4 regions of the Acidovorax sp. GW823-FHT05D11 genome follow, and region 3 is predicted to be linked to each of the others. Evidence: predicted binding sites of a transcription regulator. Region 3 holds the regulator's gene; each other region holds the start of a gene.
The links. The regulator sigma-54, encoded in region 3, starts transcription at its own class of promoters, with help from an activator protein. The targets are predictions, from matches to a motif close to TGGCANGNAANCTGCTTT.
Positions count from the first base shown of each region.

Region 1: nirB (nitrite reductase large subunit NirB) is a predicted target of sigma-54. The motif match lies at 2,154-2,171, and genes of this name have one in related genera.
Region 2: AC3RCE_RS11405 (formate/nitrite transporter family protein) is a predicted target of sigma-54. The motif match lies at 2,927-2,944, and genes of this name have one in related genera.
Region 4: AC3RCE_RS17440 (circularly permuted type 2 ATP-grasp protein) is a predicted target of sigma-54. The motif match lies at 2,455-2,472, and genes of this name have one in related genera.

Region 1 covers NZ_CM179502.1:2,432,823-2,438,154, reverse strand. The annotation lists gene nirB (nitrite reductase large subunit NirB) at 1-1,921, opposite strand, end outside; gene AC3RCE_RS11385 (hypothetical protein) at 2,544-2,747, shown strand; gene AC3RCE_RS11380 (single-stranded DNA-binding protein) at 2,928-3,227, opposite strand; tRNA gene AC3RCE_RS11375 (tRNA-Pro) at 3,473-3,549, opposite strand; gene AC3RCE_RS11370 (MerR family transcriptional regulator) at 3,580-4,014, opposite strand; gene AC3RCE_RS11365 (integration host factor subunit alpha) at 4,112-4,438, opposite strand; gene pheT (phenylalanine--tRNA ligase subunit beta) at 4,462-5,332, opposite strand, start outside.
Region 2 covers NZ_CM179502.1:2,438,571-2,443,902, reverse strand. The annotation lists gene AC3RCE_RS11410 (bifunctional protein-serine/threonine kinase/phosphatase) at 1-1,748, opposite strand, end outside; gene AC3RCE_RS11405 (formate/nitrite transporter family protein) at 1,893-2,705, opposite strand; gene AC3RCE_RS11400 (nitrate- and nitrite sensing domain-containing protein) at 3,096-4,406, opposite strand; gene nirD (nitrite reductase small subunit NirD) at 4,572-4,928, opposite strand; gene nirB (nitrite reductase large subunit NirB) at 5,135-5,332, opposite strand, start outside.
Region 3 covers NZ_CM179502.1:5,152,939-5,158,270, reverse strand. The annotation lists gene AC3RCE_RS23790 (SPOR domain-containing protein) at 1-102, shown strand, start outside; gene AC3RCE_RS23785 (thiol:disulfide interchange protein DsbA/DsbL) at 182-838, shown strand; gene lptA (lipopolysaccharide transport periplasmic protein LptA) at 1,049-1,705, shown strand; gene lptB (LPS export ABC transporter ATP-binding protein) at 1,702-2,487, shown strand; gene AC3RCE_RS23770 (RNA polymerase factor sigma-54) at 2,660-4,249, shown strand; gene AC3RCE_RS23765 (acyl-CoA thioesterase) at 4,341-4,823, shown strand; gene AC3RCE_RS23760 (THUMP domain-containing class I SAM-dependent RNA methyltransferase) at 4,820-5,332, shown strand, end outside.
Region 4 covers NZ_CM179502.1:3,783,266-3,788,597, reverse strand. The annotation lists gene AC3RCE_RS17445 (DNA internalization-related competence protein ComEC/Rec2) at 1-2,378, shown strand, start outside; gene AC3RCE_RS17440 (circularly permuted type 2 ATP-grasp protein) at 2,495-4,006, shown strand; gene AC3RCE_RS17435 (alpha-E domain-containing protein) at 4,008-4,967, shown strand; gene AC3RCE_RS17430 (LysR family transcriptional regulator) at 5,022-5,332, opposite strand, start outside.

The DNA.
Region 1 (5,332 bases), 2.7 Mb from region 3:
TCGAGCCCACGCAGCTTTTGACCGTGCGCAGGGACTTGCCGTAGGCATGGCCGGACTCGAACCCGGCGGTGATCAGCTCCTCCCAGATCAGGGGCAGCTGTTCCAGGCGCGCACCGAACATATCCACCCGCGCACCGCCGGTGACCTTGGTGTACAGGCCGTACTTCTTGGCCACCTGGCCCACGGCGATCAGGCCGTCGGGCGTGACCTCGCCACCGGGCATGCGCGGCACCACCGAGTAGGTGCCGTCCTTCTGGATGTTGCCCAGGTAGTAGTCATTGCTGTCCTGCAGGCCGGCCAGCTCCTTCTTGAGCACGAACTCGTTCCAGCACGAGGCGAATACGCTGGCCGCCACGGGCTTGCAGATGTCGCAGCCCATGCCCTTGCCGTGCTGGGCCAGCAGTTCGCCGAAGCTCCTGATGTTGCCCACGCGCACCAGGTGGTAGATCTCCTGGCGCGAGTACGCGAAGTGCTCGCAGATGTGGTTGTTCACGGCCATGCCGCGGCGCGCCATCTCGGCTTTCATGACCTGGGTGACCAGGGGCACGCAGCCGCCGCAGGTGGCACCGGCCTTGGTGCAGGCCTTCATCTCTGCGATGGTGCAGGCGCCATTGCCCACGGCTTCGCAGATGCCGGCCTTGGTGACGTTGTTGCACGAGCAGATCTGCGCCGTGTCGGGCAGGGCATCCACGCCCAGGCCGGGTTTGGCCTTGCCATCGCTGGACGGGAAGATCAGGAACTCGGGGTCCTCGGGCAGCGTGATGCCGTTCAGGGCCATCTGCAGCAGCGTGCCGTATTCGGTGGCGTCGCCAATCAGCACGGCGCCCAGCAGTTGCTTGCCGTCTTCGCTGATGACGATCTTCTTGTAGACCTGGCGGCGCTCGTCCACATACTGGCAGGTGCGGCTGTGGGGCGTTTTCGCATGGGCGTCGCCGATGCTGGCCACGTCCACGCCCATGAGCTTGAGCTTGGTGCTCATGTCGGCGCCGACGAAGGCGGCGTCGGTCTCGCCTGCGATGTGGCGGGCGGCCACACGGGCCATGTCGTAGCCGGGGGCTACCAGGCCGAAGGTCTGCTCGTTCCACGACGCGCATTCGCCGATGGCGTAGACGTCGTGGTCGCTGGTACGGCAGGCGCTGTCGATGGCCACGCCACCGCGCGGGCCGATGGCCAGCAGGCTCCGGCGCGCCAGTTCGTCGCGCGGGCGGATGCCGGCGGAGAAGACGATCATGTCGGTCTCCAGCCAGGTGCCGTCGGCAAACACCATGCGGTGGCGCGCACGGGCACCATCGGTGATCTCCTGGGTGTTGCGGCCGGTGTGCACCTGCACGCCCAGCTCCTCGATCTTGGCGCGCAGCACGCGGCCGCCGCCCTCGTCCACCTGCACGGCCATGAGGCGCGGGGCGAACTCGACCACATGGGTTTCGAGGCCCATGTCGCGCAGCGCCTTGGCGCATTCCAGACCCAGCAGGCCGCCGCCCACGACCACGCCGGTCTTGGATTTGGCGCCCGAGGCCTGCATGGCCTCCAGGTCTTCGATGGTGCGGTAGACGAAGCAGTGGTCGCGGTCGCGCCCCGGCACCTGGGGCACGAAGGGGTTGGAGCCAGTGGCCAGCACCAGCTTGTCATAGTGCAGCACCTCGCCGTCGACCGTGGTCACGGTGCGAATGCGGCGGTCCACCGAAGCGGCCCGCGCCGCCAGGCGCAGGGTGAAGCCGGTGCGCTCGAAGAAGCCGGGCTCGACCAGGGAGAGTTGCTCGGCCGTGGTGCCGCTGAAGAAGGCGGAGAGGTGCACCCGGTCGTAGGCGGGGCGTGGCTCCTCGCACAGCACGGTGACCTCGACGCCGGTCATGCCGGTCTCGGCCAGGCTTTCGAGGAACTTGTGGCCGACCATGCCGTGGCCAATGAGAACGATTTTCATGCTAGTGATCCTGCAATGGACCGGGCCGCCCGGAGGGCAAGTGCAGGGATGCTGTGCATCGGCAGCCCCGAGGGAGGCAACCAGTGCACCTCACCCTCCGCAACGGCACGGGTGTGGATTGGAACGACCCCACGAGAGGCTCATAGCCTCGCTCGTCCGGGGGTTCCGCCATCATTAGCGGAGGGTGTTGGTCGGTCCGACGGCAGCTTCACCGGCAGACATGCAACGGTAGATCGCAATATCCATGCCGCCCTTTCAGCCCCTGCGGCCACATAGCGCTCGCCAGGAGCGGGCAAGCGGGTTGGCATCAGCGACCCGGCCGGCACGGAGTCGCATCAATGCGGTGCAAACCATCACCAAATCAGGGCATCGCCTCAGGTTGGGACAAATTGCCGCAGGCAGACCTCGTCGGAATGCCCCAGGGACAGCCAGGAGTTCTGATACCTGGAAGGCGTGCCGTGTGCTGGTTTGTTGCCATTCTTTCTTTTTCAAACGTGCCCGCCTCATGCAGACTGAGACGATGCAGTCCGGCCGGTCAGGACACCTGTTCAGTGCTCCTGAAAGGATGGCCAGCCAGGGCAGGAATCCCAGAGCTTTTTTTTCCTATATGAGGACTACCAACATGAGCGTGGAACGCAGAGGCAGCGCGGACAGGCGCAGCGGAAAGGACCGCCGGCAAGTGGAAAAAGGGCCGCCCACCAACTATGAACGCAGGCGCACGGTCGAAGCGCGGCAACCCGAGCTGACGGAACTGCACCTGAGCGAAGAAGAACTCAAGGCACTGGGATTCGCGCAGGACCAGCCAGCACCCCAAAAACCAACCTGATCGCTGCGACCTGGCAGCAGCCACGTTTTCAATGCTGTTTCGTGCGCGGCAGGGTATCCGTCGCAAGCACCGCCCAGGCAGGCGGCTGGACTCGCCCACCCTCTCCTCTTGCACCGCCCGTTGGCACGTCACGCCGTGGCGAGCGCGAGTCGCAGGATCAGTTTTGCATCGCCTTGTTTTTTATTCGCCGTGCAGCGTGAGCAGGCGGTGCGCGACCATGTCCAGCGCGGGCCGCGTGTTTCCCTGCTTGTCCGTCCAGACTCTTGGCGTGATGCTTCCCGCCAGCGCCACAGAGTCTCCATCGCGCAGGGCGTGCATGGAGGCGCAGACCCCTGCCTCAAATGCAATCACGTTGACGAACAGCGTCTCGCCATCCGCGGTGCTTGCTCGCACCTTGGAGACGGTAAAAGGCTTCCCGGCCTTGTCAGTACGCCGCTCGGCCTCGCCATACAGCCTGCCGGCCACCAGTCCATCGATCATGAGAGTCCTTTGCGGGGCGAGCCGCTACTTTGGTTTTGGCGGGGGCAACCGCAACACGGGCTGACCACATGTCAGCACTACCTCGACAGGGAGCCTGCTGATCAGCGGGGGCTCGGTATCGCCACCATGCCTGCACAGCACGCAGCAGCAAGCCGCCTTTCATTTCACCCCAGGCCGTGTGGCATGTTTTTCCGCGACCAAGCAAAAAAGCCCAGAACCTTTCGGTTCTGGGCTTTTGCTAACAATGGTCGGCGTGGCGGGATTCGAACTCGCGACCCCTTGCACCCCATGCAAGTGCGCTACCAGGCTGCGCTACACGCCGACAAGACTTAGATTATATGCAGAAAAAAGGTCAACCCAGAGAAAGTAGCGCCCGAATTTCAAATAATTCTTTGCGCACCGCATTGGAGTCCAGCGTGATGCCCATCGCATCGATGGAAAGATCGCGTGCGCTGTCCACCAGCATGCTGGGCATCTCGGAATCAAACCCGTTCATCGCGCCGTCGGCCCCTGCCTCATCGCGGGCGGGATGCGCAAGCTCCTGCAGGCGATTGCGCGCGCCACTGATGGTGAACCCCTGGTCATACAGCAGATCCCGGATGCGGCGGATCATGAGCACTTCATGATGCTGGTAGTAGCGCCGGTTGCCACGCCGCTTCATGGGGCGCAGTTGAGTGAACTCCTGCTCCCAGTAACGCAATACGTGGGGCTTGACGCCACAAAGCTCCGCGACCTCACCAATCGTGAAGTAGCGCTTGGCGGGGATCGAAGGAAGGGGGGTGCCCATGGGTGGTGGATTCAAACCGGTCAGCCAGCTAGCGTACTGCAGACGCGCACGGACCGCCAGTCATCGGCAACATTCTGGTCACAAAAACGGCACAAATTCACGATCCGGCAGCCGTCTGGATCTGTTCCTTGAGTTTGCTGCTGGCGTGAAACGTCACCACGCGGCGTGCCTTGATCGGAATGGCCTCGCCCGTGCGCGGGTTGCGCCCGGGCCGTGGTGCCTTGGTGCGAATCTGGAAGTTGCCGAAACCCGATAACTTCACATCCTTGCCCTCCACCAGGCTCTGCGAGATCAGGTCGAAGAATGCGTCGATCATGTCCTTGGACTCGCGCTTGTTCAAGCCAATCTGGTCAAACAGCAGATCGGCCAGTTGTGCCTTGGTCAGCGCTGGCGTTTCCAGGCTTTCGACGGCGAATTCGATCATGGCGTCAGCTCCCTTGAACATCATCAGACACGCAGCCGTGCGCCCATGCGCTGGGCCAATTGCCCCACCACCGCTTGAACAGCGGCATCGATCTCGGCCTCGGTGAGCGTCGCCTCGTCGCTGCCCAGAGTCAGGCGCACCGCCAGGCTCTTCTCCCCGGGAGCCAGGCCACCGGCGGGTGCCTCTTCGCCCGCACGCAGCGCCTTGGGCCGGTACACATCGAACAGCACGGCCGAACGCAGCATTGCGCCGGGCACCGCTTGCTGGACCGCCGCCATGACCTCGGCATGGGTGACCCGCTCAGCGACCACCACCGCCAGATCACGTTCGACGGACTGGTGCTTGGCCACGGACTTGAACTGGGGCACTGCACGCTGCAATACGGCATCCAGTTCGAGTTCAAACATCACCGGCGCTTGCGGGAGCTCCCACGATTGGCGCCACTGCGGGTGCAGCTCGCCCACGAAACCCACGGCCCGCCCGTTGAGGAGCACCCGCGCGCAACGGCCGGGGTGCATCGCAGGATGGACGGCCGGCTCGAACGTGGCTCGCAGCGGCGCCAGCAAGGCCTCGAGATCGCCCTTCACATCGAAGAAGTCGATCGACTGCTCCTTGCGGCCCCACTGGAGCGCATCGTTGGGTCCATAAGCCAGACCGGCCACGCGCATGGGCTGGTGAAAGCCTTCCACCGTGGTGTCGCTGTTGGCCACGCTGGCATCCCGCAGGAACACACGGCCCAGCTCGAACACGCGCACGCGCTCGGCGCGGCGATCCAGGTTGAACTTGAGCACCTGCAGCAGAGAGCCCAGCAGGCTCGAGCGCATCACGCTCATCTGGCTGGCGATGGGGTTGAGCAGCTTGATGGGCTGCGCGTTGGCCGCCAGCTCCCGCTCC
Region 2 (5,332 bases), 2.7 Mb from region 3:
CCAAAAACACGCAACCCGGCCAGCAAGAGCACGGCCAGCGCCAGCACCAGCGTGGCGGTCTGCCAGAAAACGACCGGATTGCGCTCCACCAGCGGTGCCGCCCTGCGGCGCTGGAACCGCAGCCCTGGGGACTGCAGGTCGTGGATGAACTCCGACACCGCCTCCTGGCGCCTGGCCGGATCGGGGTGCAAGGCCTTCTGCAGCACGGCATCCAGCCAATCCGGCAGGTCGGCCCGCAAATGGCGGATCGGCACGTACCGCAGCCGTTTCACGTCACCCGCCGAGCGGATGCGCACCACCTGCAGGCCATACGGCAGCTGCCCGGACAGCATCTGGTAGGTGAGCACCGCCAGCGAGAACAGGTCGGAACGCGCGCTGCCCCCCATGCCCGCAAAATACTCCGGCGCGGTGTACTGCAAGGTGCCGGCAATGGATGAGCCCATGTCCAGGCCGTGCGCTTCCTCGGCCAGGCCAGCGACCAGCGTGGAGCCGAAGTCGATGATCCGGGCGGTTCCCGTGCGGTCAATCATCACGTTCTCCGGCCGCAGGTCCTGGTGCAGCATTTCCTTGCCATGGAAGGCCTGCAGTCCCTTCGCCACTTGCGCCACCAGGCTGCGCACCGCGTCGAGATCCGGGCGGGGATGGTCGATCATCCACTGCGCCAGGGTCTGGCCCTCCACGAATTCCATGGCCACGTAGACATGCTGGCGCGGCCGGTCGCTGTTGTGTGGCCGGAGCACATGGGGGCTATGAATACGCCGCGCCACCCACTCTTCCAGCAGGAAGCTGTTGAGATAGCCGGCGTCATCGCGCAACGCCGTCGATGGAGTCTTCAGCACCACCTGCTGCCCCGTCGCGCCGTCCACCGCGAGGTGCACGTGGCTGCGCGCGCTCGCGTGCAGTTCGCGCACCACGGTGTAGCCTTCGAAACGCATCCTGGGCGACAGCGGCGGCGCGAACGCGAGGCCTTCGCGCAGCGCATGCAGGCGGTGGGCTTCAGGATCGGGCAGCGCATCGATGCGCAGGATCTGCAGGGTCATGTCGTCGTCGGCGCCGCGGGCCTGCGCACCCTCCACGATATCTTGCGCGGCCTGATCGAAGTCCCCGGGAAACCGTGCCAGAGCCGCATGCACTGCGGCTGCATCGAAATGCGTGTACGCACCGTCGGTGGCCAGCACGTAGAGGGCCCCCACATCGGCCGGCAGGCAGCAATAGTCGATCTCGACATGGGCACTCGTGCCAAGCGCGCGGCCCAGGAACGATTCGGCCGACGACAGGTGGACACGGTGGTCCTGCGTCAGCTGCTCGAGCGACTGCCCGTGAAGGCGATAGATGCGCGCATCCCCCACATGCAGCACATGGACATCGCGGCCTTTCAGGATCAGCGCGCTGAAGGTGGTCACATAGCCGCGGTCCTTGTCGAAACGCGCGTGGCTGCGCATGGTCTGCGCATGCAGCCACGCATTGGTGGCACTCAGAACGCGCTGGGCCGAGCGGCGCACCGACCAGGCGTCGGAGGTGGCGTAGTAGTCGTCCAGGAAACTGCGCACCGAGGCCGCGCTGGCCTCCTGGCTGACCGTGCTGGACCCTATGCCATCGGCCAGGGCGACGACGATCCCCTTGGAGCCGCGCAGCGGCTCGCCGGGCAACATGGCACCATGGAAGTCCTGGTTGACGCCCTTGCGCCCCGCCCGCGAGTGCTGGCCCAGCGTGACGCGCAGCCCGCCCGGATCCGTGCCGTGGCCCATCAGCGGTCCATGGCGCTGCACGCCACCGCCAGCCCATGCAACCGGCGCGGCCCACCCGCCAGCCGCCGCGCGGGGGTCGCCCCGCCGCGCTGGCGGCGTCCCCATGCCCGCAGCGCGCAGCGGCGAGGTCGCTCAGGGAGAAGCTCAGGCATGGTGGCGCTTGGGCGCGGTCTTGTAGTGCGTGGAATACAGCGTGGCACCGACGAAGGTCAGGCCTCCGACCAGATTGCCGAGCACCGTGGGAAGCTCGTTCCAGATCAGATAGTCCATCAGCGTGAACTTGCCGCCCAGCATCAGGCCGGTGGGAAACAGGAACATGTTGACGATGGAATGCTCGAAACCCATGTAGAAGAAGATCATGACCGGCATCCACATGCCGATGGCCTTGCCCGAGACCGTGGTGGACATCATCGCGGCGACCACGCCGGTGGAGACCATCCAGTTGCACATCACGGCACGCACGAACAGCGTGAGCATGCCGGCAGCGCCATGGGCGGCATAGCCCACCGTGCGGCCCTCGCCGATGTGGCCGAGCTTCTCGCCGACGGCATTGGGCGCCTCGCTGAAGCCGAAGGTGAAGATGATGGCCATGAACACCGCCACCGTCAGTGCGCCCGCGAAGTTGCCCACGAACACCAGGCCCCAGTTGCGCAGCACGCCTGCCCAGGTGGCACCTGGGCGCTTGTCGAACACCGCCAGCGGTGCGAGCGTGAACACGCCCGTCAGCAGGTCGAAACCCATCAGGTACAGCATGATGAAGCCCACGGGGAACAGCATGGCGCCGACCAGCGGGTTGCCGGTGTTGACCGTGACGGTCACGGCAAACGCGGCCGCCAGCGCCAGGATGGCGCCGGCCATGTAGGAGCGGATCAGCGTGTCGCGGGTGGACATCAGGAGCTTGGATTCACCGGAGTCGACCATCTTGGTCACGAACTCGGCAGGGGCAAGGTAGGCCATTGAATTTCCTTTGGGACGGGAGACTATTGACAGCGTCCCGGACGGCGGGCCGGCGGAACGCGCAAGGAGGAAAAAAGAAAACGGCGTCCGCTGCGCCGTCCTCCAGTCATCTGGAGGAGACGCAAGGGACGCCGTTATCCTTGGATGCGCGATTCCTTTGCCCGCGGAAGACCACGGACGGTGGGTTGGCAAGCCGCCTTTAGCCGACAACCACTTCTCTCCATGCAAGTTCCATACCCCTGATGGAATGGTGCATCGGAGCGTGGCCCGTCCCTCTCTGGCGCATGCGCGGCGACCACTGCAAGAAATGAGCCTCCACTCGGTGCGGCACCGGCACCACAGTGGGTCACCAGTGCCTGCCCGCCCCGTTGCGGGGCACCGCGACGCTATCTATGAGGACTTGGCGCCTGACAGCGCAGACTGCGCAAAGGCGAGATCGGGCAGGGACAGCGTGGCCTCCGCCACCTCGAGCAGCCGGCGGTTCTGGTCCATCGAGGTTTTCTGCAACACGCGGAAGGCGACTTCCTCGTTCATGCCCAGGCGGGCCATCAGCACCCCCTTGGCGCGCTCGATCACCTTGCGTTCGTTCAGCGTGCGGCGCGCCGCCTCCAGCTCGGCCTCCATGCTGGCCATGCGCGCCGACTGGGCCTGCAGCAGTTCCAGCAGCGAAGCCGATTCGGCCCCATGTGTGCCGGCCGCCGCCTCCGGCACGGACGTGGGTGCAACCGCGATGTCGAAGAACCGGTCCACCGCGTGCGTGCGCTGCGGCGGGTTGTCGCGCAGGCCGCGCAGCAGGCCCCTGGAGTCCTGCAGGTCCTGCTGCGCTTCGAGGATGCGAGCCTCGCAGTCCTCGCGCAGACGCTGGACCAGTTCGACCTGCAGTTGCCACAGCGCGTTGATGCGCTCCGTGCACACGTCGAACCAGGCGTCGCTCAGGTTGCTGTCCAGGGCGGCGCCGGGGCGCACCACGCACAGCGTGCGCCGCAGCCGCTCCAGCTGGGCCATGCCGGGGGCAAGCTGCTGCTGCTCCCAGCGTCCACGCAGGGCCGGATCGGCAAACTCGGAAAACACGCGCAGGCTGCGCTCCTGCGCGTCGATGAGGTGCAGCACCCGCTGCTGGTGCGCGTCGCTGCCCTGGCCGGAGGCATAGAGCAGCGCGCCCATGGCGCGCTCCTGGCCCGCCTCTTCCTGCGCCTGCACCAGGTGCAGCAAAGCCACCAGCTGGCGCGATACGCTGGGCAGCCCCGCGGCATCGGCCACATGGAAGACCAGCTCGATCAGACCCGCGATCAGGTGGCTGAACGCAGCGATCGAGTCGTGTGCGGTCATCGCCTGCTTGTAAATCTGGCTGCGCAGCGCGGGCAGAGAATCAAGCCCCAGGAGGGCCCACGCCATGAGCGACAAGGCCTTGGCCGTCGCGCCCTGTTCGGGTTCCACATGCTGGGCAAATTCCTGGCGCAGTCGCGCCTCCAGTGGCAGCACCTCCTGGATGATCCGGCTGCGCATGTCGGCAAAACGCTGGGCATTGGACGCCAGGTAGGCGCCCGATGCGCCGCGCTCGCGCTGCAGACCTTCTATCAGCTGGCCGATCGTGTCCACCAGAACGGCCCGGCTGGCGAGGTGGCGCACCGCGTCGATCTCCAGCTGGCGCGAGCGCAGCACAAGGGTCGAAACGGTCAGGGACGCGGCCTGGTCGGGCATGCGGGAACTCCAGAAAATCGATACGAGGGAATGCTAACCCCAGAACCTGCCGCGCGCCCGCCAAGCCTCCAGGGGCCTGCGCGGAACGCGATGCAATGCACTTCCGCACAACCCGGCCCGAAGAGTTGCCGGGACACGGCCTCAAGAGACCTCAAGGGCAGGCCCTCAGGCCATTGCAATGCTGACGCGCCCACCCTCGGCGCGCACGCCGTGCGCCCGCACCGAATGCTCGGGCGCCTCCAGGCATTCGCCCGTGCGCAGGTCGAAATGGTTCTTGTACAGCGGCGAGGCGACGACGACGCGCTCGCCCAGGTTGCCGATCAGCCCGCGCGAGAGCACGCTGGCGCCCGACTTCGGGTCCACGTTGTCGATGGCGAAGAACTGGTCGCTGCCGGTGCGGAACACCGCCACATGGCGGTTGGCCACCAGGGCGCAGACGCCGGTGCTGGGCAGGATGTCGTCGACCGCGCAGATGTCGGTCCAGGCAAGGGGGTCGGTACTGTTCATGGGAAGTGCGCTCATGGGAGTTCTCCGTTATTGATTCATTGCGCTACAGGTTGCCCGCAGCGCGCGCAACTGGCGCAGCCGACACCAGTGCCCCACGCAAGGGCCGCCCCGCCGCGAAGGGGGCGTATCCAGCGCATGCGCTGGGGGCGTCCCCCTCCCGGACTCGCACAGCGCATCGAGAGAAGGGTGAAGGCGCGAAGCGACTCAGGGGGTGCTTCATGTCAGGCGGCCTGGCGGATGGGGATGACCTTGGCGCCGCGCTCCTCCGCGCGGGCCGGGCGGATCTGGCCGCGCTCCTCGACGAAGAGCACGTTCTCGTCGGCCTTGTCGCTGTTCACGAACGAGCGGAAGCGCTTGCGCGTCTCGGGGTCGGTCACGGCGGTCTTCCATTCGCACTGGTAGGTATCGACCACGTTCTG
Region 3 (5,332 bases):
GTGCGCGTGGGCCCGTTCACCAAGCGCGATGATGCCGAGCAGCTCAAGGAAAAGCTCGACGGCGCCGGGGTGGAATCGGCCCTGGTGCGGGTGCAGCGCTGAACTGCCGCGCAGCGGGAGCTGAACTTTTTGCGGGGGCATGGCTCACATCCCCCAGACCAGAACCAGGAGAGTCTTTGCCATGAAACGCCGTGAGTTTTCTTTGTCCGCCGCCTCGGCGGTTGCCGCTTCCGCCCTGACGCTGCCAGTGGCCACCCCCGCGCTGGCCCAGGCCCGCCAGTTCAAGGAGGGCAAGGACTTCAAGCGGCTGGACAAGCCCGTGGCGCCCGATGCGCCCGCCGGCAAGGTCGATGTGATCGAATTCTTCTGGTACAGCTGCCCCCACTGCCACGCCTTCGAGCCCACGCTCGACGCATGGGTGAAGAGCGCCCCCAAGGACATGAGCATCCGCCGCATGCCCGTGGCCTTCAATGCCAGCTTCGTGCCGCAGCAAAAGCTCTACTACACGCTCGAAGGCATGGGCAAGCTCGACGCGCTGCACGCCAAGGTGTTCCGCGCCATCCATGTGGAAAAGCAGAAGCTGGCCAAGGACGACGAAATCCTGGCCTGGGTGACCCAGCAGGGGGTCGATGCCGCCAAGTTCAAGGAGGTCTACGGCTCCTTCACCGTGTCCAACCAGGTGCGCCGTGCGTCGCAGTTGCAGGACGCGTATGGCGTGGAAGGCGTGCCTTCCATGGGCGTGGCCGGCAAGTACTACACCGATGGCACCATGGCCGGCAACATGCAGAACGTGCTGCAGGTGGTGGAGCATCTGGCCGCCACGGCGAAAAAGGGGTGACGCCTCCTTGAAGGAAGCGTGGCCCTCGTGAGCCGCCTTCCTGCCAAGGGGAACGCACCCGGCGGCCCGGCAGCGCCGGCTCCACGGGTGCAGGCGTCGGCTTCCAAGCGCCGACGGCCTCGGATGTCCCAAGAAGAAGCCCGCGGATGCGGGCTTTTTTCATGGCGCGCGCCGTGGGGTGGCTACAATGACCTGCAAGATTCGTGCCCTATGAACTACCGCATCCTCCCCCACCTCCTGCTTGTCGCCCTGGCCTGCCATCTGGGCGCGGCGCACGCCGAAAAGGCCGACCGCGCCAAGCCCATGAACATCGAGGCCGACGCCTTGCGACACGATGAGCTCAAGCAGACCAGCGTGTTCTCGGGCCGCGTGGTCATGACCAAGGGCTCTATCGTGCTGCGCGGCGCGCGGCTGGACGTGCGCCAGGACGCCGACGGCTACCAGTACGGCGTGGTCACGGCCGAGGCGGGCAAGCGGGCCTTCTTCCGCCAGAAGCGCGATACCGTGGCCGGCGCGCCGGACGAGTTCATCGAAGGCGAGAGCGAAGTCATCGAGTACGACGGCAAGGCCGACAACGTGCGCTTCATCACCCGCGCCGAACTGCGCCGCTACCGCGGGGCGGTCCTCAGCGACGAGATCACCGGCGCCGTGATCGTCTACAACAACCTCACCGATGTGTTCACCGTGGACGGCAAGCGCACCCCCGCGACCAATGCGGCGGGCGATGCGCCCGCGCCCGGCAGCCGGGTGCGCGCGGTGCTCGCGCCCAAGGACCCGCCCGCCGGTACCGCCGCGCCGGAGGCCGCGCCCCCGGCATCGGCGCCGGTGCTGCGCCCCAGCAACAGCCTTGGCGGCGGCTCCAAGTGAGCGCGCAGCCCGTCAGCTCCGGTCCTGACGCCCAGGCGGGCAGCCGCCTGGAGGTGCAGCACCTGGCCAAGTCGTATGGCAGCCGCAAGGTCGTCAAGGATGTGTCGCTGGTCGTGCAAAAGGGCGAGGTCGTGGGCCTGCTGGGGCCCAACGGCGCGGGCAAGACCACCTCGTTCTACATGATCGTGGGCCTGGTGCGCAGCGACGCGGGCGACATCCGCATCGACGGCCATTCGGTGGCCCACATGCCCATCCACCGCCGCTCGCGGCTGGGGCTGTCCTACCTGCCGCAGGAAGCCTCCATCTTCCGCAAGCTCACGGTCGAAGAGAACGTGCGCGCGGTGCTGGAGCTGCAGCGCGCGGACGACGACGGCAAGCCGCTGTCGCGCGAGGCCATCGAAGAGCGTCTCACGGCCTTGCTCCAGGAGCTGCGCGTGGACCACCTGCGGGCCTCGCCCGCCATGGCCCTGTCGGGCGGCGAGCGCCGCCGCGTCGAGATCGCCCGCGCGCTGGCCACGCAGCCGCGCTTCATCCTGCTGGACGAGCCCTTTGCGGGCATCGACCCCATCGCCGTGATCGAGATCCAGCGCATCATCGGTTTTCTCAAGGCGCGCGGCATCGGCGTGCTCATCACCGACCACAACGTGCGCGAGACGCTGGGCATCTGCGACCACGCCTTCATCATCAGCGATGGCCAGGTGCTGGCCCAGGGCACGCCGTCCGAGATCGTGGACAACGCCGAAGTGCGCCGGGTGTACCTGGGCGAACATTTCCGCATGTAGACATGGCCTCCACGCTTGTCACTTCGTGTACTGCGCTGCCCCCCGAGGGGGCCTTCGCGCCTTGGGGCGGCCCGGCGGCGCGGTACGGTGTCCCCACGCTCCCCGCTGCGCGTGGTTCGCTGCCCCCCGAGGGGGCCTTCGCGCCTTGGGGCGGCCCGGCGGCGCTCAATCAATGAAACCTGGACTCTCGCTGCGCGTCTCGCAGCATCTTGCATTGACCCCCCAGCTTCAGCAGTCCATCCGGCTGCTGCAGTTGTCCACGCTGGAACTCTCGCAGGAAGTCGAGCAGATGCTCGACGAAAACCCGTTCCTCGAACGCAACGTCGACGAGGCGCCGCGCGAGGAGTTTGGCCTGGAAGCCGCCGATACGCCGGCCCAGGCCGACGACTACAGCGCGGATGATGCTATTTTTTCAGGAGCTACCAGCGCAAGCAGTACCAGCGCTGAGGCTCAAAATGATGCTGAAACACCGAGCGCGGGCGCCGACGAGCCCGACTGGAGCGGCGACGGCACGGTGGAGATGGCGCCCAACGACGCCGAGTGGGGCGGCGACGCCCCCGCCCGCAACCGCAACGACGCCGAAGGCGACGAGGCCGACGCCACCGAGCTGGCCCGCACGCACGAATCGCTGACCGCCTTTTTGCACCGACAGGCGCTGGCGCTGCGCCTGTCCGAGATCGACCGCGCCGCGCTGCGCTTCCTGATCGAATCGCTCAACGACGACGGCTACCTGGAGGATCCGCTCGAAGAGCTGGCCATCAGCCTGGCCGGGCCCGACGACCTGGAGCAGATCGAGGAACTGGTGCACCGCTTCACCGTGGCACAGCGGCTGCTGCAGAGCCTGGAGCCCGTGGGCGTGGGCGCGCGCGGCCTGGCCGAGTGCCTGACGCTGCAGCTCAAGGCGCTGGCCGCCGACGAGGACATCGACATCGACCCCGACACCGTGCAGACCGCGCTGCGCGTGTGCCAGCAGCCGCTGGAGATGCTGGCGCGGCGCGACGTGCGCCGCCTCACGCAGGCCTGCGGCGACAGCGAGGAGCGCACCCGCGCCGCCATGGCGCTGATCGCCCGGCTGGAGCCGCGCCCGGGGCGCCGCTTCGCCGACGTGGAGCGCAACATCATCATCCCCGACGTGATCGTGCGCAAGGCCGGGCGCGCCAATGGCCGCGACGGGCAGCACAACTTCATCGTGCAGCTCAACCCCGACGTGATGCCGCGCCTGCGCGTGCACGACATCTATGCCGGCGCCCTGCGCGGCCACAAGGGCGGCGAGGGCCACCAGGGCATGCAGCAGCGCCTGCAGGAGGCGCGCTGGTTCATCAAGAACATCCAGCAGCGCTTCGACACCATCCTGCGCGTCTCGCGCGCCATCGTGGAGCGGCAGAAGAACTTCTTCACCCACGGCGAACTCGCCATGCGCCCGCTGGTGCTGCGCGACATCGCCGACGAGCTGGGCCTGCACGAGTCCACCATCAGCCGCGTGACCACGGCCAAGTACATGGCCACGCCCATCGGCACCTACGAGCTCAAGTACTTCTTCGGCTCGGGCCTGGGCACCGAGACCGGCGGCAATGCGTCGAGCACCGCCGTGCGCGCCCTCATCAAGCAGTTCGTGGCCGCCGAGAGTCCGACCAAGCCGCTGTCCGACAGCCAGATCGCCGAGATGCTCAAGGAGCAGGGCATCGAGTGCGCGCGCCGCACCGTCGCCAAGTACCGCGAGGCGCTCAAGATCGCGCCGGCGAATCTGCGCAAGGCCCTGTAGGCGCCGTGCGAGCGTGTGCACGGCGCATGCGCCTGGTGGCCCGTTTTTCCGCTCCGTTGCCGTCTTTCCCTCTCACTTCGCCACCCCGTCCATGGCCCGCATCGTCTTCGACCTTCCCGCGCACTTCGGCTTCGCCACCGAAATGCAGATCTACATCAGCCATGTCAACCAGGGCGGGCACCTGGACAACGCGCAGCTGCTGAGCCTCGTGTCCGAGGCCCGGGTGCGGTTTTTCCAGTCACTCGGCTACCCCGAGGCCGACGTGGGCGGGCTGTCCATCGTGGTCGGAGACATCGTGGCGCAGTACAAGTCCGAGGGCTTCCACGGCGAGACCATGCGCGTGGAGATGGCGCCTGCGGACTTCAACCGCTATGGGTTCGACCTGGTCTTTTGCATGACCGAGAAGACCTCGGGCCGCGAGGTGGCGCGCGGCAAGATCGGCATCGTTTTCATCGGCAAGGCCGGCCGCAAGGTGGCGCCGATCCCGGACTCCATCCGCCAGTTGCTGCTGGCCCGTGCCGGCACGCCGGATTCACACGCACTTTCCGAGCGCGTATCCTCACCATCGTCATGAACCAACTCCAACTTTTTCTCCCCTGCGCCGCCGGTGTGGAGGGCTTCCTGGCCGACGAAGTGCACGGCATCACCGGCCTCACGGGGCAGGACCTGCTGGTGGGCCGGGGCGGCGTGCTGCTGCGCGCCTCGTGGCGCGACGCGCTGCTGCTGAACCTGCACAGCCGCCTGGCCCAGCGCGTGCTGGTGCAGCTGGCGCACCGCCCGTACCGCTCCGAGAACGACCTCTACGCCGCCGCCAGCGACGTGGCCTGGGAAATCTGGTTCACCACGCGCCAGACCTTCAAGGTCGAGGTGACCGCCCAGCACAGCCCGCTGCAGAGCCTCAATTTCGCGGGGCTCAAGGTCAAGGACGCGGTGGCCGACCGCTTTCGCGCCAAGAGCGGCGTGCGCCCCGACGTGAACACGCAGTGGCCCGACGTGCGCATCCACCTGCACCTGACCACCGACGAAGCCACCATCTACATCGACACCTCGGGCGAGCCGCTGTTCAAACGCGGCTGGCGCGAG
Region 4 (5,332 bases), 1.4 Mb from region 3:
CGCTGCTGGTGGTGGCATGCGCGCTGGGGTGGTGCGCGCGCGCGGTCCACGGGCGCCCTCGTGCGGCGGCGGGGCGCGGGGCCCGCGCGGCGGCCACCGTGCTCGCGCTGTGCGCCGGTGCGCTGGCGATGTTCGCGGGGGCCGGGCTGCGGGCCGTGGACTACATGGAAGAAGGCCTGGCGCCCGCGCTGGAAGGGCAGGACATCCGTGTCACCGGCGTGGTGGCCGCCATGCCGCAGGCCAACGAGGCCGGAACCCGGCTGCGCATGGACGTGCAGGCCGCGCGCCTGAACGGCTCCCCCGTGGCCCTGCCCACGCGCATCGAGGTGGCCTGGTACGGGGGACCGTTCCTTGATCCCGGCGGAGCGGTGGACCTGCAGCGCCAGCCGCCCGCCTTGAAGGCGGGTGACCGCTGGGTGCTGACGGTGCGGCTGAAGGCTCCGCACGGGCTGCGCAACCCGCACGGGTTTGACTACGAACTGTGGATGTGGGAGCAGGGGGTGCAGGCCACGGGATATGTGCGCGCGGGCCCCAGGGATGAGCCTCCGGTGCATCTGCAATCGACCTGGCGGCATCCCGTGGAGCGGCTGCGGCAATCCGTGCGCGACGCGATCCTGGACCGCCTGGCCCGCGACGTGCACGGCGACGACCCCGCCCGCGCACGCATCGCGGGCGTGGTGGCGGCTTTGGTGACGGGTGACCAGCGTGCCATCGACCGTGCCGACTGGGACGTGTTCCGCGCCACGGGCGTCGCGCACCTCATGAGCATTTCGGGCCTTCACATCACGCTGTTCGCATGGCTGGCCGCGCTGGCGGTGGGGGCGTTGTGGCGAAGGTCCACGCGGCTGTGCCTGGCGGTGCCCGCGCCGTCCGCCGCGCTGGCCGCCGGGGTGGCGCTGGCCGCGGCGTACGCCATTTTCAGCGGCTGGGGCGTGCCTGCGCAACGCACGGTGACCATGCTGGGCGCCATCGCCCTGCTGCAGCTGTGCGGCCGCCGCTGGCCGTGGCCGCAGGTGTGGCTGCTGGCGTGCGCGGCCGTGGTGGTGGCGGACCCCTGGGCGCTCGCGCAGGCAGGCTTCTGGCTCAGCTTTGTCGCCGTGGGTATCTTGTTTGCTACTAATTCAGTAGCTGATGGCGCTTATCCATCAAGCGCCAGGCAGCGTTTTCATGCCTTGGTGCGCGAGCAGTGGGTGGTGACGCTGGCCCTCACGCCCCTGACCCTGCTGCTGTTCGGCCAGGTGTCCGTGGTGGGCTTTGCCGCCAATCTGGTGGCGATTCCCTGGGTCACCCTGGTGGTCACTCCGCTGGCACTGGGCGGGGTGCTGTGGCCGCCGCTCTGGAGCCTGGCCGCCTTCGGCCTGCAGCCGCTGGCGGTACTGCTGCAATGGCTGGCGCAGTGGCCCTGGGCCGTGCTCCACATGCCCGCGGCGCCGCTGTGGGCCGGCGTGCTGGCCGTGGCCGGGGGGGCGCTTCTGGCCGCGAGGTTGCCCTGGCGTCTGCGGTGGCTGGCCCTTCCGCTGCTGTGGCCCGCGCTGTGCTGGCAGCCCGCGCGGCCGGCGGCGGGACAGTTCGAATTGCTGGCGGCGGACATCGGCCAGGGCAATGCGGTGCTGGTGCGCACCGCGACCCACACCCTGCTGTACGACGCAGGGCCGCGTTTCAGCCGCGAAAGCGACGCGGGCCACCGCGTGCTGGTGCCGCTGCTGCGGGCGCTGGGCGAGCGCGTGGACGTGCTCATGCTCAGCCACCGCGATGCCGACCACACAGGCGGCGCGGCGGCGGTGCTGGCCCAGCAGCCGGGGGCCGAACTCACTGGTTCGATCGAGGCTGAGCACATGCTGCAGGCACTGCGCCCCGTCAGGCCCTGCGTGGCGGGCCAGCGGTGGACATGGGATGGCGTGTCTTTCGAGGTGCTGCACCCGGGGGCGCAAGACGCCGCCGCGCCCACCGCCCGGCCCAACGCGCTCAGTTGCGTGCTGCGCATCGCGGCCGCCGCAGAAAAAGGGGAAAGGGGCTCCGTCGCGCTGCTGGCCGGTGACATCGAGGCCGCCCAGGAGCAGGCCCTGCTGGCGCGGGGCGCCGCGGTGCAGGCCGACGTGCTGCTCGTGCCCCACCACGGGAGCAAGACCTCGTCCTCGCCGGCGTTTCTGGAGGCCGTGGCACCGCGCACTGCTTTGGTGCAGGCGGGCTACCGCAACCGCTTTGGCCACCCTGCGGCCGAGGTGCTGCAGCGCTACCGGGAGCGGGGGATCCGCGTGGTGGAGTCGTCCCGCTGCGGGGCTGCCGCGTGGTCGTCGGCGCAACCCGCGCGGGTGGCGTGTGAACGCGACGTCGGCGCGCGGTACTGGCAGCATCGCATGGCACCGTGGCCGGAGTGATCTGCGGGCGCGGCGGGTCCGCCGGTCTGCCGATGCACGGGGCCCCGGAAAGATTTTGAGCTGGTTCGGGGAGTGCGGGCGTACAACTTGCTATCCTGACAGCAGGAGGCCAGTTCATGCAGAAATTTGACGAGATGTACGCCATGCTGCCTTTCGATGGCAGCGATGTGCGGGAGCACTACAAGCGCTATGCGCAGTGGTTGAACAAACAGCCCCCTGACGTGATGCAGGCCCGCCGGGCCGAGGCCGAGATGATCTTCCGGCGCGTGGGCATCACCTTTGCCGTCTACGGCGCCAAGGATGAGGGCGGGGCGGGCAACGAGCGGCTGATCCCGTTCGACCTGATTCCCCGCATCATCCCGGCCCACGAGTGGAGCAGCATGCAGCAGGGGCTGGTGCAGCGGGTCACGGCCCTCAACCGCTTCATCCACGACGTGTACCACGGCCAGGACATCATCCGCGCCGGCATCGTGCCCGCCGATCTCATCCTCAACAATGCCCAGTACCGGCCGGAGATGGCCGGCGTGCAGGTGCCCAAGAACATCTACGCGCACATCGCCGGCATCGATATCGTGCGCGCCCCCAATGCACAGGGCGAGGGCGAGTACTACGTGCTGGAGGACAACCTGCGCGTGCCCAGCGGCGTGAGCTACATGCTCGAGAACCGCAAGATGATGATGCGGCTCTTCCCCGAGCTGTTCAGCCTGCACAAGGTGGCGCCGGTGGCGCATTACCCCGACATGCTGCTGGAGACCCTGCGCGCCAGCGCGCCCGCCACGGCCGACGAGCCCACGGTGGTGGTCCTGACACCCGGCATGCACAACAGCGCGTACTTCGAGCATGCCTTCCTGGCCCAGCAGATGGGCGTGGAGCTGGTCGAAGGGCAGGACCTCGTGGTCAAGGACAAGTTCGTCTACATGCGCACCACGCGCGGCCTGCAGCGGGTGGACGTGATCTACCGCCGCGTGGACGACGACTTCCTCGACCCGCAGGTGTTTCGCCGCAACTCCACGCTGGGCTGCCACGGCCTCATGGAGGCGTACCGCGCCGGCAATGTCGGCATCTGCAATGCGGTGGGCACGGGCGTGGCCGACGACAAGTCGGTCTACCCCTACGTGCCCGAGATGATCCGCTTCTACCTGGGCCAGGAGCCCATCCTGAAGAATGTGCCCACCTGGATGTGCCGCAAGCAGGACGACCTGCAGCACGTGCTGGCGAACCTGAAGGACCTGGTGGTCAAGGAAGTGCACGGCGCGGGCGGCTACGGCATGCTCATCGGCCCGGCGGCCACGCAGGCCGAGATCGAGGACTTCCGCCGCGCGCTGCTGGCCAACCCGGCAGGCTACATCGCGCAGCCCACGCTCAGCCTGTCCAGCTGCCCCACCTACGTGGAGAGCGGCATCGCGCCGCGCCACATCGACCTGCGCCCCTTCGTGCTCAGCGGCCGCGAGGTGCAGATGGTGGCGGGGGGGCTCACGCGCGTCGCGCTGCAGGAGGGTTCGCTGGTGGTGAATTCCTCGCAGGGCGGCGGGACAAAGGACACCTGGGTGCTGGGGGAGCACACCGCCGCGCCGGCGCTGCAGTCGCAATCCATGGGCGGCATGACGCAATCACAGGGAGGATTCTGAAATGCTGAGCCGCACCGCCGACCATCTGTTCTGGATGTCCAGGTACACCGAAAGGGCGGAAAACACCGCCCGCATGCTCAACGTGAGCTACGAAACCTCGCTGCTGCCCCAGTCCGCCGACGTGGCGCAGGAAGGCTGGGAAGGGCTGCTGTCCATCAGCGAGCTGATCCCGGCCTATGCCGCCAAGCATGGCAAGGTCACGCCGCAGCGCGTGCTCGAGTTCATGGTGCGCGACGGCGACAACCCCTCGTCCATCCTCTCGTGCCTGCGTGCCGCCCGCGAAAATGCGCGGGCCGTGCGTGGCGCCCTCACCACCGAGGTGTGGGAGACGCAGAACCAGACCTGGCTGGAACTGCACCGCCAGCTCGAAGGCAGCGCCTTCGAACGGGATCCGGGGCAGTTCTTCGAATGGGTGAAGTACCGCTCGCACCTGTCGCGCGGCGTGGTGCTAGGCACCATGCTGCAGGACGAGGCTTTTCATTTCCTGCGCATGGGCACCTTCCTGGAGCGGGCGGACAACACCGCGCGCCTGCTGGACGTGAAGTTCCATGCGGTGAAGAACGACTTCTTCGGCCGGGCCAGCGAGCGCAACCAGGAGAACGACTTCTACCATTGGAGCGCCATCCTGCGCAGCGTCTCGGCCTTCGAGGTCTACCGCAAGGTCTACCGCGACGTGATCACCCCCGGCCGCGTGGCCGACCTGCTGATCCTGCGCCGCGACATGCCCCGCTCGCTGCACGCCTGCCTGCGCGAAGTGGTGGACAACCTGGGCGTCGTGGCCAATCAGCAGTCGGCTGAAACGCAGCGCCGCGCGGGCCGCCTGCTGGCCGACCTGCAATATGGCCGCATCGACGAAATCCTGTCGACAGGGCTGCACGCGTTCCTCACGCAGTTCCTTGACCGGGTCAACGACCTGGGAGGGGGCATCAGCCGCGACTTCCTGGTGACCACGGGCGACTGAGCCGGCGCGGTACCGAAAGAAACCCCGCACGGCAGGCGGGCGCAGGCCGGGGGCTCAGGCCCCCGTGGCAGCAGATCCCTGGGGCCACTGCTGCGCCACGATGGTGCGGACATGCGCCACCGCCGAATCGCGGAGCGCATCGGTGCGCCAGCCGAGCTCGATGGCATAGCGCGGCATGGCGATCGGGCAGGGCAGAACCTGCAGGCCGGTCATCCGCGCGATTGCCTGGGCCGCATGCGCGGGCAGCGTGGCGACCGCGCGGGTTCCCGCCAGCAGGTAGGGCAGGGCGGCGAAATGCGTGGTGGATGCAATCACACGGCGCTTGTGGCCCGTGGCGGCCAGCACCTCGTCCACCACGCCGATGA